2 regions of the Jeotgalibaca ciconiae genome follow, and region 2 is predicted to be linked to the other one. Evidence: predicted binding sites of a transcription regulator. Region 2 holds the regulator's gene; the other holds the start of a gene.
What was found. Region 2 encodes NrdR, which represses ribonucleotide reductase genes. Its sites were predicted from a motif close to ACACNATATATNGTGT; they were not measured.

Region 1: the regulator NrdR is predicted to act here: its motif matches at 4,431-4,446, upstream of nrdD (anaerobic ribonucleoside-triphosphate reductase).

What each region holds. Positions count from the first base shown of each region.
Region 1 is NZ_CP034465.1:1,145,572-1,152,946, reverse strand. It holds gene EJN90_RS05305 (ABC transporter permease/substrate-binding protein) at 1-632, opposite strand, end outside; gene EJN90_RS05300 (ABC transporter ATP-binding protein) at 629-1,609, opposite strand; gene EJN90_RS05295 (general stress protein) at 1,774-2,337, shown strand; gene EJN90_RS05290 (hypothetical protein) at 2,362-2,790, shown strand; gene mgsA (methylglyoxal synthase) at 3,073-3,501, shown strand; gene nfsA (oxygen-insensitive NADPH nitroreductase) at 3,561-4,310, shown strand; gene nrdD (anaerobic ribonucleoside-triphosphate reductase) at 4,511-6,682, shown strand; gene nrdG (anaerobic ribonucleoside-triphosphate reductase activating protein) at 6,700-7,254, shown strand; gene EJN90_RS05265 (glutaredoxin family protein) at 7,268-7,375, shown strand, end outside.
Region 2 is NZ_CP034465.1:2,254,278-2,261,652, forward strand. It holds gene polA (DNA polymerase I) at 1-1,219, shown strand, start outside; gene mutM (DNA-formamidopyrimidine glycosylase) at 1,292-2,146, shown strand; gene coaE (dephospho-CoA kinase) at 2,150-2,743, shown strand; gene nrdR (transcriptional regulator NrdR) at 2,814-3,317, shown strand; gene EJN90_RS10495 (replication initiation and membrane attachment family protein) at 3,320-4,750, shown strand; gene dnaI (primosomal protein DnaI) at 4,750-5,676, shown strand; T-box leader at 5,737-5,969, shown strand; gene thrS (threonine--tRNA ligase) at 6,058-7,375, shown strand, end outside.

The DNA of each region.
Region 1 (7,375 bases), 1.1 Mb from region 2:
GTCGCTGATTTTTTAACAGACATGCGTTGTAATAGACCGATGAGTCCATCAAAGATAATGGCTAATAATGCGGAAGGAATAGCTCCTAATAGAATCAAAGCATTATTTCCGCGGTCAATCCCTAGTAAAATCAAACTACCTAATCCACCAGCTCCAATTAAAGCAGCAATGGTTGCAGTACCAATAATCATGACCATGGCTGTGCGGATACCTGCCATGATGACTGGTAAAGCCAGCGGTAATTGGACTTTGCGTAATTTACGTTGTCGGTTCATCCCCATCGCATCGGCTGCTTCGAGGAGAGCAGGATCAATTTCAGAAACTCCTGTATAAGTATTTCGCAAAATAGGCAGTAAAGCATAAATGATCAAAGCGGTTATTGCAGGTACTGCGCCAATCCCAACGAGTGGAATCAATAACCCCAAAATCGCTAAAGAAGGGATGGTTTGGAAGACAGCAGTTACTTGAATAATCGGTCCAGCAATCCTTTTATGGTAGCTCAAGAAAATTCCTAACGGCACGGCAATTAAAATTGCGATTACTAAAGCAATAAAAGAAAGTTGGATGTGCTCAATCAAAGCAGTCCCTAAATCACCGCTTCGTTCCTGGAATGTCTGTAAGAATTCAGTCATTTTTCAGACACCTCCACTTTTTTGTTTGCTTCGTCAGCAAGAAACGCAAGTAAAAGCTGCTGGGTAATTTCTCCAACGAATTGTTCGGAGGAATCTTTTATGCGAACTACTTCATTCGTAGCTAGTAGCCGAACAGCTTTTTCAATGCTATCCGTAACAGAAAGAACCGGAGCCATTTGATTTGCTTCTGAGAGATTTTGTAGATAGCCCGTTTGAATGGCTTGTTCAACTTTGACGGTTTCTTTATAACCTGGCAGGCCGGTTTGTAAAAAGCTCCGTACAAATTCATTCTTTGGTTCTTCTAAAATTTCTTGTGGCGTGCCGACTTGTATGATTTCTCCATGATTCATCAAACAAATTCGATCACCTAGTTCAATTGCTTCTTGCATGTCATGCGTAACGAAAACGACTGTTTTCTGCCATTTCTTTTGTAATTCAGACACATCTTTTCGTAATTGGTTCCGGCTGATAGGGTCGAGGGCGCTAAATGGTTCATCCATTAAAATGATATCCGGATCGGCTGCTAATGCGCGGAGAACGCCTATCCGTTGCTGCTCGCCCCCAGATAAAGCGGAAATTTCACGGTCCCGGTACTGGTCCGGCTCCAATCCTACGCTGTCTAATAATTCAGTGACACGGTCTCTCATTTTCTCTTTGGGCCATTTTTTCATTTCAGGTACCACCAAAATATTTTCTTCCACCGTCATATTTGGAAACAAGGCAATTTGTTGAAGGACGTAGCCAATGTTCCAACGCAATTCTTGAAGATTAAAATCACTGATCGGCTTTCCATTAATAGTGATCCAACCAGAAGATAGAGGGATTAAACGATTAATCATTTTTAACGTGGTTGTTTTACCACTGCCACTTGGACCGATTAACACAAAAAACTCGTTGTCTTTTATTTGTAAGTTGAAATTCGACACGACTGGTTGACCTGAGTTGTATTCTTTAGATACTTCTTTAAATTCAATCATAACGCGCTCCTTTCGAAGTCTGACCTTCCTTTTCCACATCATAACAAAAAAATAAACAAACCAATATTATTTAGACCTATATAGAAGAGAAATAGGTATTACTTTGGTTGGAAATTTAAACAAGGTATAATAAAATTAAGAAAACAAAATGAGGAGGACTAAAGATGACAACACAAAATCGCTATGTATTGGGTTGTTTTGATACAGTGGATGAAGTAGTGGATATAATAAAAGACTTAAAAGAGAAAAATTTCTCCGATGAAGATATCACTTTGGTTACACGTGAAGATTACGTTCCAACTTATTCAGAAAAGACAGATGTAGCCTTTCGTACAGAAGAACAAGTGTTGGCTGATCCTGAACCAAGAACAGAAGAAAATGAAAATCTTTGGGATAAAGTAACCAATGCATTTTCAATCGAAAGTCATACGGCTAGGAGACCAGATCCGGATTATCGGACAGATGACGACCCGCTTTATGCCTATCAAGATCATTTAAATCGCGGTTGTATCGTGGTAATGGTAAACGGTGCAAAGTGGAATCCTGGTCAAAAGGAAGAGAGAAATTCCGCAAGTGAAAATGAAGCAGAAACAATTGTGGACATGACGGATGCAATGCGCTCGAATGTGATTACTTCTACTGGAAAAGAAGAAATACTAGATAGTAATATTGAGTTGGACAGCATCGATGAAGGCAACTTGCACGACAATGAGTCACATACTGATTAATTATTAAAACAAAGAGGTAAGCGAATGAGGAACATCAATTTTTCATCTTGGACAGGAAAGATTGTCTGGGCAGCAGGGCTGGTTTTACTTATTTTGGGAAGAAACTATATAGAAGAACAATTTTTATGGCAGCTCCGTATAGCGAATGATAATCTCTTTTTATATAATGGCATTGTTTTTCTGCTTCCATTTTTAACAGGAATCTATCTTTCCCTTTTATTTTTATGGAGTAACTTCAAGGTAAATGATGCGTCGCTTCTTTTCATTGTAGCGATACCCAGCTTCATTTTATCCGTGCTGCCGATGGTAATCCAACAAGTTTCTATCCCTTTGCCCCATACCATTATTTGGCTGGTTTCAACATTAAACATCGGAGAGATATTGCCGCTTGTTGCAGGGCTAACGATTTTACCAAGCTTCAGCCTAGGAAGAAAAACAACTGGAAGACGATGATAATTTTATATAGAGTCCTTTCCCTGATATACAAGATATTTCTATACAAAAAGGCAACCTTCGTTTAGAAGGTTGCCTTTTTTAAGGAGTTTTCTTTACTTGGAGGAGCAAAGAATAAAAAGATTGTTTGTGATTGGCTTATTTATATAATAGTCCTTAATTATGAAGAAAATATGAATTGTTTGTAACGAATTTTGGAAAGTTTTTTCCTCTGCTTTATCCCAGAAAATCTCCAGATAATGGTATACTAAAAAGGAGATGGTAATAATGAGGAGGGTATTTATGAAAGTAGCATTGATTGCACATGATAGAAAAAAAGATTTGATGATTCGCTTATGTACGGCATACCAGCCAGTCTTGGAAGGACATGAATTGTTCGCGACAGGGACAACGGGTTTGCGTGTCTCGGAAGCGACGGGACTGGAAGTGCATCGTTTTAAGTCAGGTCCTCTTGGAGGAGATCAACAGATTGGAGCAATGATTTCTCAAAATGAAATGGATTTGGTAATCTTTTTACGTGATCCTTTGGCAGCTATGCCTCATGAACCAGATGTTACGGCATTGATTCGTTTGTGTGATGTCTATGAAATTCCATTAGCAACAAATATTGGAACCGCGGAAGTTCTCCTGCGTGGATTAGACAGTGGTTACCTGGACTGGCGACACTTTTATAATACAGATGAAAAAGATGAGTTAACACCAGGATATTAAAATAGAGAAAGGACGCTGGGAAAAAATTCTCGGCTTTTCTTTTTTGAGGAGGAAAATGGTTGAATAAAACAATCGAAACAATATTAAATCATCGTTCTGTAAGAGAGTTTGAACAGCGCAGCTTGACAAAAGAACAAATCGACATATTGGTGAGTAGCGCCCAAGCAGCTTCCACTTCAAGCTATGTCCAAGCCTATTCGATCATTGGTGTTACGGATGATGAAAAGAAAGCTGAATTAGCGAAGTTAGCGATCAATTCGAACACTGTTATCAATAGCGGACATTTTTTTGTTTTTTGTGGCGATTTGCATCGGCATGAAATCATTGGCGAAATGGAAGAAAAAGAAGTTACTACTGCGATTGAAAGTACAGAAATGTTTATGGTTGCGCTTATTGACGCCGCTTTAGCTGCTCAAAATACAGCCATTGCAGCTGAATCAATGGGATTAGGGATTTGTTACATTGGTGGAATACGGAATGATTTAGAAAAAGTAAGCCAACTATTAGAGACTCCTTCGCATTGCATTCCGTTATTCGGACTGGCGATTGGTTACCCTTCAGTCATTAACGACAGAAAGCCTCGGTTGCCAAAAGAACATATTTATCATGAAAACCGTTATGAATCAGATAAAACGATTTATAAAAAACAACTAGAAGAATATAACGCAACGACAACGGAATATTATCATGAACGGACAAATGGTGAGCGACAAGACAGCTGGACGGAACAAATTGGCAAGGCGTTAGAAAATCCTAAACGTATGTACATGCAGGATTTTGTCAAGGCTCAAGGACTAAATAAAAAATAAAGCAAATAAATGAATAGAAAAAACTCTGAAAACAGGAGGGTCTCCTGTTTCTCAGAGGTTTTTTATCTTGGCAATTTATTATCGTTTACTCATGTATGTCATTGTGCTAAACTAAATGTAACACCACATATGGTATCTGTTAATTGACTTAAGTACTATATGTTGTATGGACGTTGTTTTATACAAAGGAGGTTTAGCAAGTGAATCGTGTGATTTATAAGGAAAGAACGCAAGATTACTTTGAAGAATTAAGTGTAAAAAAATCAGATGGACGAATTGTTCCCTTTAATGAACAGAAAATCGAAGATGCTATTTTACAAGCTAGCGGGGTATCTCAAATTTCCATTATACAGGAAAATAAGAAAAATAGTGAGTTATTATCACTTGTAAAAGATCAAATTTATTTGCAAAATTTAGAAAGTATTTCAACAGAAGAAATTCATGAGCTTGTCGAATCTGCACTAAGAGATTTGAGGTTAGAAGACATTGCAACGGCTTATCATCAGTACCGGATTCGGAAAAAAGAACACAAAGCAGAGCAACGCGACATTGAATCTCGTATCCAGCAATTGGTTCATGCAGACGAAACCATTTTAAATGAAAATGCGAATAAAGACAGCAGGGTATACAATACTATTCGTGACCTAACAGCAGGAGTGACGGCAAAAGCAATGGGCTTGCGTATGCTTCCGCCCCATGTGGAAAATGCACATTTAAGAGGAGATATTCATTTTCATGATCTAGATTACCATCCCTACTCACCGATGACCAATTGCTGCTTGATTGATTTTAAATATATGTTTGAAAATGGATTTTCAATTGGAAACGCTGAAGTGGAACGGCCAAAATCGATTCAAACGGCAGCTGCTCAAATGGCGCAAATCATTGCAAACGTGGCGAGCAGCCAGTACGGTGGGACGAGTGCAGACCGAGTGGATGAACTTCTTAGTCCTTATGCGGAAATGAATTATCAAAAACATATGAAAGATGCTGAAAAATGGGTGATACCTGAGCACCGTGAAGAATACAGCTGGGAAAAGACAAAAAAAGACATTTATGATGCGATGCAAAGTCTTGAGTATGAAGTAAACACACTGTATACATCCAATGGGCAGACACCTTTTGTTACTTTTGGCTTTGGTCTGGGAACCAATCGATATGAGCGTGAAATTCAAAAAGCAATTTTAACCGTTCGTATCCAAGGTCTTGGAAAAGAAAAAAGAACGGCTATTTTCCCTAAACTTGTTTATGGTATTCGGAATGGCGTGAACCACAAATCAACAGATCCGAACTATGACATCAAGCAGTTAGCAGTAGAATGCGCAACGAAAAGAATGTATCCGGACATTTTAAACTATGACAAATTAGTTGAATTAACCGGTTCTTATAAAGCTCCGATGGGATGCCGCTCTTTCTTGCAAGGATGGAAAGATGAAACTGGCAATGATGTAAGTAGCGGAAGAATGAATCTAGGCGTCGTTACGCTAAATCTACCGCGTATCGCTTTGGAATCAAAAGGAAATAAAGAAGCATTCTGGGATTTATTTACAGAGCGTGTAAATATCGTAAAAGATTCTCTTGTTTACCGCGTGAAGCGAGTAAAAGAAGCGAAACCTGAAAATGCACCCATTTTATACATGAATGGTGCATGGGGACATAAATTGGAAGCAGAAGATTCAGTAGATGAATTGTTCAAAAACAAACGAGCAACCGTATCATTGGGATACATTGGACTTTATGAAGTTGCAACCTTATTCTATGGACCAGATTGGGAAACAAACCAAGAAGCCAAAATATTTACATTGGATATTTTGAAAAAATTAAAGAATAACTGTGATGCTTGGGGCATTGAATATGGCTATCATTTTAGTGTTTATTCAACACCAAGTGAAAGCTTGACCGATCGTTTTTGTCGTCTGGACACAGAGAAATTTGGTAAAATAAAAGACATTACGGATAAAGAATATTACACAAATAGTTTTCATTATGATATTCGTAAAAAACCAACTCCTTTTGAGAAATTAGATTTTGAAAAGGATTATCCAAAATATTGTTCCGGTGGCTTTATCCATTATTGTGAGTATCCGAATATTCGTCAGAACCCAAAGGCACTGGAAGCTGTATGGGATTATTCGTATGATAAAGTAGGATATTTAGGAACCAACACGCCAATCGACAAATGTTACGACTGTGGTTATGCAGGCGAATTTAACCCGACTGAACGCGGTTTTGAATGCCCACAATGCGGCAATCATAATCCAGATACATGTGATGTAGTGAAAAGAACATGTGGTTACTTAGGCAATCCGCAGAAACGGCCAATGGTTCGAGGACGTCACAAAGAAATCGCTGCAAGAGAAAAACATATGTAAAGGAGGCAATACAGCCAATGAGGAATCCAACACCTGGTGAGTGGACTGCCGAAAAATATTCACGTGGATATGTTGCAGACTATAAACCCTTTAACTTCGTTGACGGTGAGGGCGTCCGTAACAGCATTTACGTAAGTGGTTGTTTGTTTGCCTGCCCAGGCTGCTATAATAAAGCAGCTCAATCTTTTACATACGGAAAACCCTACACGGAAGAGTTAGAGGAACAAATTTTAAAAGATTTGGAATTTGATTATGTCCAAGGCCTCACCTTATTAGGAGGGGAACCTTTTTTAAATACCAATATCCTGATTCCTTTGCTAAAAAGAATTCGTCAAAATTTTGGTGATACAAAGGACATTTGGAGTTGGACTGGCTATAGCTGGGAAGAAATGATGCTGGAAACGCCAGATAAGCTGGAGTTATTATCAATGATTGATATACTAGTGGATGGCCGTTTTGAACTTGAAAAAAAAGATTTAACCTTGCAATTTAGAGGTAGTTCAAACCAACGTATCATAAAAGTAAAAGAGAGCATTGCCCAAGAACAAGTCGTTTTGTGGGAGAATCATTAAGGAGGAATTTATCATGGAAGTATCATTATATACAAAAAACAATTGCGGGATGTGCAAAAATACAAAACGTTATCTACAAATGATCGGTGTGCCGTTCGTTGAGAAAAATATCGAAGAAAAC
Region 2 (7,375 bases):
TTTATACTTTGAAATGGAATTACCGCTTGCAATGGTTCTTGCGGAAATGGAAATAACCGGTATCAAAGTAGAGCCTGAACAGTTGGAAAAAATGAAAGTTGAATTTTCTAAACGTCTGGAAGAGATGGAACAACAGATTTATGAAGAGGCTGGGGAAGAATTTAATGTCAATTCTCCTAAACAATTGAGCGTGATTTTATTTGAAAAAATGGGACTTACGCCGATTAAAAAGACAAAAACAGGTTATTCGACTGCAGTAGATGTGCTAGAAAAGTTAAGTGTGACTGTACCGATCGCTCAAATGATTCTGGATTACCGTCAACTTGCTAAACTTCAATCAACTTATGTAGAAGGTTTATTAAAATATATCAAGCCTGAAACAGGGAAAGTACACACCCGTTATATCCAAACATTAACACAAACGGGTCGTTTAAGTTCTACAGATCCAAATTTACAAAACATTCCCATCCGCATGGAAGAGGGAAGAAAGATTCGTCAGGCATTTGTTCCAGAAAAAGAAGGATGGAAGATATTTGCTTCAGACTATTCACAAATTGAGTTACGTGTGCTGGCACATATTTCTGGTGACGAACACATGAAAGAAGCTTTTATCGAAGGACAAGACATTCACACTTCTACCGCCATGCGTGTATTTGGCATTGAAAATCCAAAGGAAGTAGATGGAAACATTCGCCGCCAAGCCAAAGCTGTTAACTTCGGTATCGTCTATGGAATCAGTGATTACGGTCTTTCCCAAAATTTAGGTATTACTCGAAAACAAGCAAAAGAATTTATTGATCGTTATTTTGAGAAATATCCAGGTATTCAAGCGTTTATGGAAAGAATTGTGGAAGAGGCGAAAGAAAAAGGCTTCGTGGAAACATTATTCCACCGCAGAAGATACCTGCCGGACATCAAGAGCAGTAATTTCAATTTACGTTCATTTGCTGAACGAACGGCAATCAATTCGCCAATCCAAGGATCTGCCGCGGATATTATTAAAGTAGCGATGATTCGTATGCAAAAAGCAATTAAAGAAAAAAATCTTCAGGCAAAAATGCTCTTACAAGTACATGATGAGTTGATTTTTGAGTGCCCTGAAGAAGAAGTAGCAATACTAGAAGAACTCGTCCCGCAAATCATGGAAAATGCAGTTGATTTAACCGTACCGTTGCTTGTTGACAGCAATTACGGTGATAGCTGGTACGATGCTAAATAAATGAACTTGAAACAGGATAGAAAACAGATTATTTCTGTTTCCTATCCTGTTCATAATAAAGGAATGATAAGAATGCCAGAACTTCCAGAAGTAGAAGTTGTTCGAAGAGGGTTAAACCAAACGATTTCGAAAACTGTTATTACTGATGTTGATGTTTTTTGGAACCGGATGATTACACCACCTTTTTCTTCTGAAAAATTTAAAGAGGTCTTAATTGGCGAACAGATTCATACGGTTGAAAGAAGAGGGAAATATCTGATTTTTTTACTGGATCATTGGGCTATGATTTCTCACTTACGTATGGAAGGGAAATTTGAAGTTTCAAAAGCTGATGAGCCATTAAAAAAGCATACACATGTGGTATTTCATCTCAATGATAACCGTCAGCTAAGATACTTAGATGTACGGAAATTCGGACGTTTTGCTTTAGTTCCGATTGATAAACAGGATGAATATGGGCCGATTCAAAAATTAGGACCAGAACCAACTCCAGAAACCTTCAAAATATTAGATTTCCAAAATCGACTCTCAAAAACGAGCCGAGCAATCAAAACAGTTATTTTAGACCAACAGGTAGTAGCAGGGGTGGGTAATATTTATGCGGATGAATCATTGTTTGAAGCAAAAATTAATCCACAAAAGCCTGCAAATAAATTAAACGAAGAGGAAACCAAACACTTGCACGAAGCAATCATTGATGTCATCGGGCGTGCAGTGCAAGCAGGGGGTTCTACCATTCGTTCTTATAAGAATACCTTTGGTGAAGAAGGCCATTTTCAAGTCTTGTTGAATGTATATGGTAAAAAAAATGAAGCTTGTCCGCGCTGTGGAACACCGATTGAAAAAATTAAGGTTGGTCAAAGGGGGACCCATTTTTGTCCAAACTGTCAAATTTATATAGACGATGATAAAAAGGGGGCTCTCTAATCGATGTTTATCCTAGGATTAACCGGCGGAATTGCTAGTGGTAAAAGTACTGTTTCAAATTATTTAGCCAGTAAAAATATCCCTATTGTAGATGCTGATATCGGTGCTCGTGAAGTTGTAGAAGTAGGAACGGAAGGACTGCAGAGCATTGTTACCCATTTCGACAAGGAAGTTTTATCAGAGGATGGCAGTTTGAATCGCAAAAAGCTAGGAGCGATTATTTTTGATAATGAAACGAAAAGAGAATTGTTGAATCAGTTGCTAGGAACGAATATCCGTGAGTGGATTTTAACAAAAGTAGCTGATTATCGTCGACAAGATATCCCGTTACTCGTTTTGGATATTCCATTACTTTATGAAGCATCTTATCAAGAAGTTTGCGATGCTGTAATGGTCGTTTATACACCGCCTGAGATTCAACTAGAGCGATTAATAAAACGAAATGGATTAACCACAAAAGAAGCTCAAGACCGAATCAACAGTCAATTATCGATTGAAAAGAAGAAACAACTAGCAGATATTTTAATTGATAACAGCAACAAAATAGAAGATACCTATTTACAAATAGATGAATGGTTGGATAAAATGAAATTCTAAAACAATCCAAATAAAGACGGTTAATATGGTATACTTGCGGTAAAGAAATAGAGAGAAAGGGGTTAAGGAGATGCAATGTCCGAAATGTCACTATAATGGAAGCCGGGTCGTGGACAGCCGCCCCATCGATGATAATAACTCGATTCGTCGCAGACGAGAATGTGAGAATTGCCATCATCGTTTTACTACCTTTGAGAGAATTGAACAGTCACCATTGCTGGTTATCAAGAAGAATGGCACACGTGAAGAATTTAGTCGTGAAAAATTATTGCGTGGATTAGTTCGTTCAAGTGAAAAACGTCCGATTGCCTTGGAGCAACTGGAAGAAGTTGTCAATAAAGTTGAAAAAGAAATTCGTGCACTGGGTGAAAATGAAGTTTCAAGTCTGGAAATTGGCAAGCACGTAATGGATGAATTAGTAAAAATTGACGATGTGGCTTATATTCGTTTTGCGAGTGTATACCGCCAGTTTTCTGATCGCCAAACGTTTCTTGATGAGTTAAGAAAACTAGAAAAGAAAGACCCGGATGAAAACGAACCAGTGGATGCGTGGAATGATGGAGAGGATTCGTAAGAATGAGTTACCCTTGGAAAGATTTAAGCCCAAAAGATCCTTTGATTATCCGTCAAACCAATTTTATAACGAATATTGATAAAAAAATCATCACCTTTTTATATCAACCCATTATTGGACCGCAAGCTTATAGTTTATATATGACGTTATTGTCAGAAGTAGAAGAGGGCAGCTATCGTAGTGAACAGCGTCTTCATTCCGATCTTTTAACATTAGTGAGCGTTGGGATTCCTGAACTTTATCAAGCACGAGCACGATTGGAAGGGATCGGTTTGTTAAATACGTATTTGAAAGATGAATCTGACAAAACGTATATTTATGAGCCGTGCCCACCCCTTAGCAGTAAACAGTTTTTTGAAGATGACTTAATGAGAGTCCTTTTATTGGAACATATCGGCGAGAATAAATTACACTCTTTACAAAAAAAGTTCAGCTTTCCGATACTGGATAAAGCTGCCTATAAGAATATAACGAAATCATTTTTGGATGTTTATAATGTCTCTGCTGCTTCTTATCAGAAAAATGGTTTGATTGATCAAAAGGGACTAGCTTATATGGATGTAAATAATGGCAAGAAGCCACATTTGGACAATCAAACGTTCGATTTTAATTTGTTACAGCAATTGTTACAGAAAGAATTCTTTAGCAAAAATGCCTTAACAAAAGAAGTTCAAGAGAGCATTAACGTTTTTCATCATTTATTTGGAATAGATGAAATGGAAATGTCTCAATATCTTTTGAGAGCGACGGATTTAGAAACCGGAGAAGTGAATACAAAAGAGCTGGAACAAATCATTTTACAGTTATCTGTTAACAAACCGTATTCAAATCAGCGTATCCAAGATAAAGTGATGAGTACCATTGAACAGACAGAAACAAAAACAGAGAATCGGATAAAAGAGTTAACGAAAGCAGGTTTTTCAACGAGTGAAATCAAACTAATTTCACAAAGCGAGCGTATGACTCCTATCGCTTTTATTAGCAATATAAAAAAGCAGAAAAATGGAACGGTAACAGCTGCAGAGAAAAACTTGCTGACAGTTTTACTAGCTGAACATAAGTTGGAACCGGCCGTATTAAATATGCTCGTGTATTATTCGCTCGTTATTCAAAAACATCCAACGCTTATAAAGGCGATAGCGGAAACAATTGCCAATGATTGGACTCAGTCGAACGTTACCAAACCTGAGCAGGCAATTGAAAAAACAAAACAATTTGTTGGCCAGAAAAAAGCAGCTGCAGAAAAACGCGAAGAAAATCGTTCAGCTCGTTACTATGGGAAGAATGTTGTTCGCAAGGTGGAAAAACTGCCGGATTGGGCAAAAGATAATCAAGGACCAATCACGGAAGAGATGTTACCTGAAGATGTTCAGAAGAGATTCAATGAACGTTTGAAGAAATTTAGAAATAGTGGAAAGGCAGGAGATTCATGATGGATCATATTGGAAAAGGATTCCGAAATTATATGAGTCGTCCCGGTAATAGTGAGAAATTTGAAAAAATGGTTCAATCGATTCTTGCCGATTCCGATGTTCAGACGTTTTTATCGAACCATCAAGAACAAATTTCTCAAGAAATTATATCCAATAGTTATTCGAAGTTACATGAGTTTGTGCAAGAAAAACAGAAACTTGCTAAAGGGGAAGAAGGACAAAATCCCGGTTATATTCCTGAACTGGCATTGAATGCAGGATATATCGATGTAGTTTATATGCCAAGTCCAGAAACCATACGAAAAGAACGTGAGAAAGAATTAAGAAGCCGCATTAATTCCATTAATATTTCCAAAGACGCACGTTCGGCAACGATGGAAAAATTCCTGCCGACACAAGATCGCATGGAAGCTTTGGAATTGGCATTTGGTTTTGTTGAAGCGTATCATGAAAATCCAAAAGATTATCATAAAGCTTTGTATTTGCATGGACCTTTTGGAGTAGGGAAAACCTATTTACTTGGAGCGATTGCTTATGAGTTGTCCTTGCATGGTCATTTAACGACCTTGATGCACTATCCAACTTTTACACAAGAAATGAAAGCTTCAATTGCAGACAATAGTGTTCCTGAAAAATTAGATATTATCAAAAATAGTGAAATTTTAATGCTGGATGATATTGGTGCCGAAGTAAACTCTACTTGGATTCGAGATGAAGTTCTCGGTGTAATTCTACAGCATCGTATGCAAGAAAAGTTGCCGACTTTCTTCTCATCGAATTTAACTTTTAAAGAATTAGAAGGACATCTTCGGGTGGGAAATCGCGGAGAAGACGAACCGATTAAAGCAAAACGTTTGATGGAGAGAATCAAGTATTTATCAAAAGAAGTGACTATGACGGGGAAAAATCGTCGTTTGGAAGAATAATTTGATGAATTTCGCTTGCTTTTTGAAAAAGATAGTGGTTTAATATGGACAGATTATCATTATAAATCGTTGAGAAAGACATACAGAAGAAGCGCTTATTTTAAAGAGAGAGATGACTCGGTGAAACATCTCAATAACCTTTTTACTGGACCACTTTCGAGAGACTTTCTGAAATACTTATGAGTAAGAAAGACCGGGCACGCCCGTTACAGCGTTTGGAGAGTTATCAGACTACTTATTAGGACGATAACTGAATTTGGGTGGAACCACGTATAAAATTTAACGTCCCATTTCTGAGTGCGCTGCATTTAGGAATGGGATTTTTTTATTGTTTTATGCAAAAAGAAATCGTTCAGTATCAAAAAAGATGGAGGAAAAAAGATGTCAGAGATTAAAATTACTTTTCCAGATGGTAATGTGAAATCCTTTGAAAAAGGAATCACAGTGGAAGAAGTTGCCAAAAGCATCAGCAACAGTTTAGCGAAAAAAGGATTAGCCGGAAAATTCAATGGTGAATTAATTGATTATGTCCGTCCATTAACAGAAGATGGTACATTAGAAATCGTTACTCCTGACCATGAAGACGCACTAGGAATTTTACGTCATTCAAGTGCACATTTAATGGCGCATGCCTTAACTCGTTTGTTCCCGGGCATCCACTTTGGAGTAGGCCCGGCAATCGAAACAGGGTTCTACTATGATACAGATATGCCAGAACAGCTTGCAGAAGAACAACTGCCATTAGTAGAAGATGAAATGAAAAAAATTATTCGTGAAAATTATCCAATTGTTCGACGAGAAGTAAGTCGTGAAGAAGCGTTAGAAATTTTCAAAGAAGATCCTTATAAAGTGGAATTAATCACTGATTTACCAGAAGATGAAGTAATTACGGTTTACACCCAAGAGGAATTCACTGACCTTTGCCGCGGTATCCATGTTCCTTCTACAGGGAAAATTCAAGTATTCAAATTGCTTTCCTTAGCAGGAGCTTACTGGAGAGGGAACTCCGATAACAAAATGATGCAGCGTGTCTACGGAACAGCGTTCTTTAACAAAAAAGATTTGGCAGAATTCTTGAAAATGCGTGAGGAAGCAAAAGAACGTGACCACCGCAAAATCGGGAAGGAATTAGATCTATTTATGATTTCTCCTGAAGTCGGTTCAGGATTGCCATTCTGGTTGCCAAAAGGGGCAACGATCCGCCGCACAATCGAGCGTTATATCGTTGATAAAGAAACCAGTTTAGGCTACCAACACGTGTATACACCTATTATGGCAAATGTGGAATTTTATAAAACTTCCGGTCACTGGGATCATTATCATGAAGACATGTATCCACCAATGGACATGGGAGACGGTGAAATGTTAGTGCTTCGCCCAATGAACTGTCCACATCACATGATGATCTATAAAAATGATGTTCACAGCTACCGTGAGCTGCCGATTCGTATTGCGGAATTAGGGATGATGCATCGTTATGAAAAGAGCGGGGCACTTTCTGGACTGCAACGTGTTCGTGAAATGACTTTGAATGATGGACATACTTTTGTTCGTCCAGATCAAATTAAAGAAGAATTCCAACGTACACTTGAATTAATGATTGCTGTCTATAAAGATTTCAATATCACTGATTATAAATTCCGCTTGAGCTACCGTGATCCAGAAAACACTGAAAAGTATTTTGATGATGATGATATGT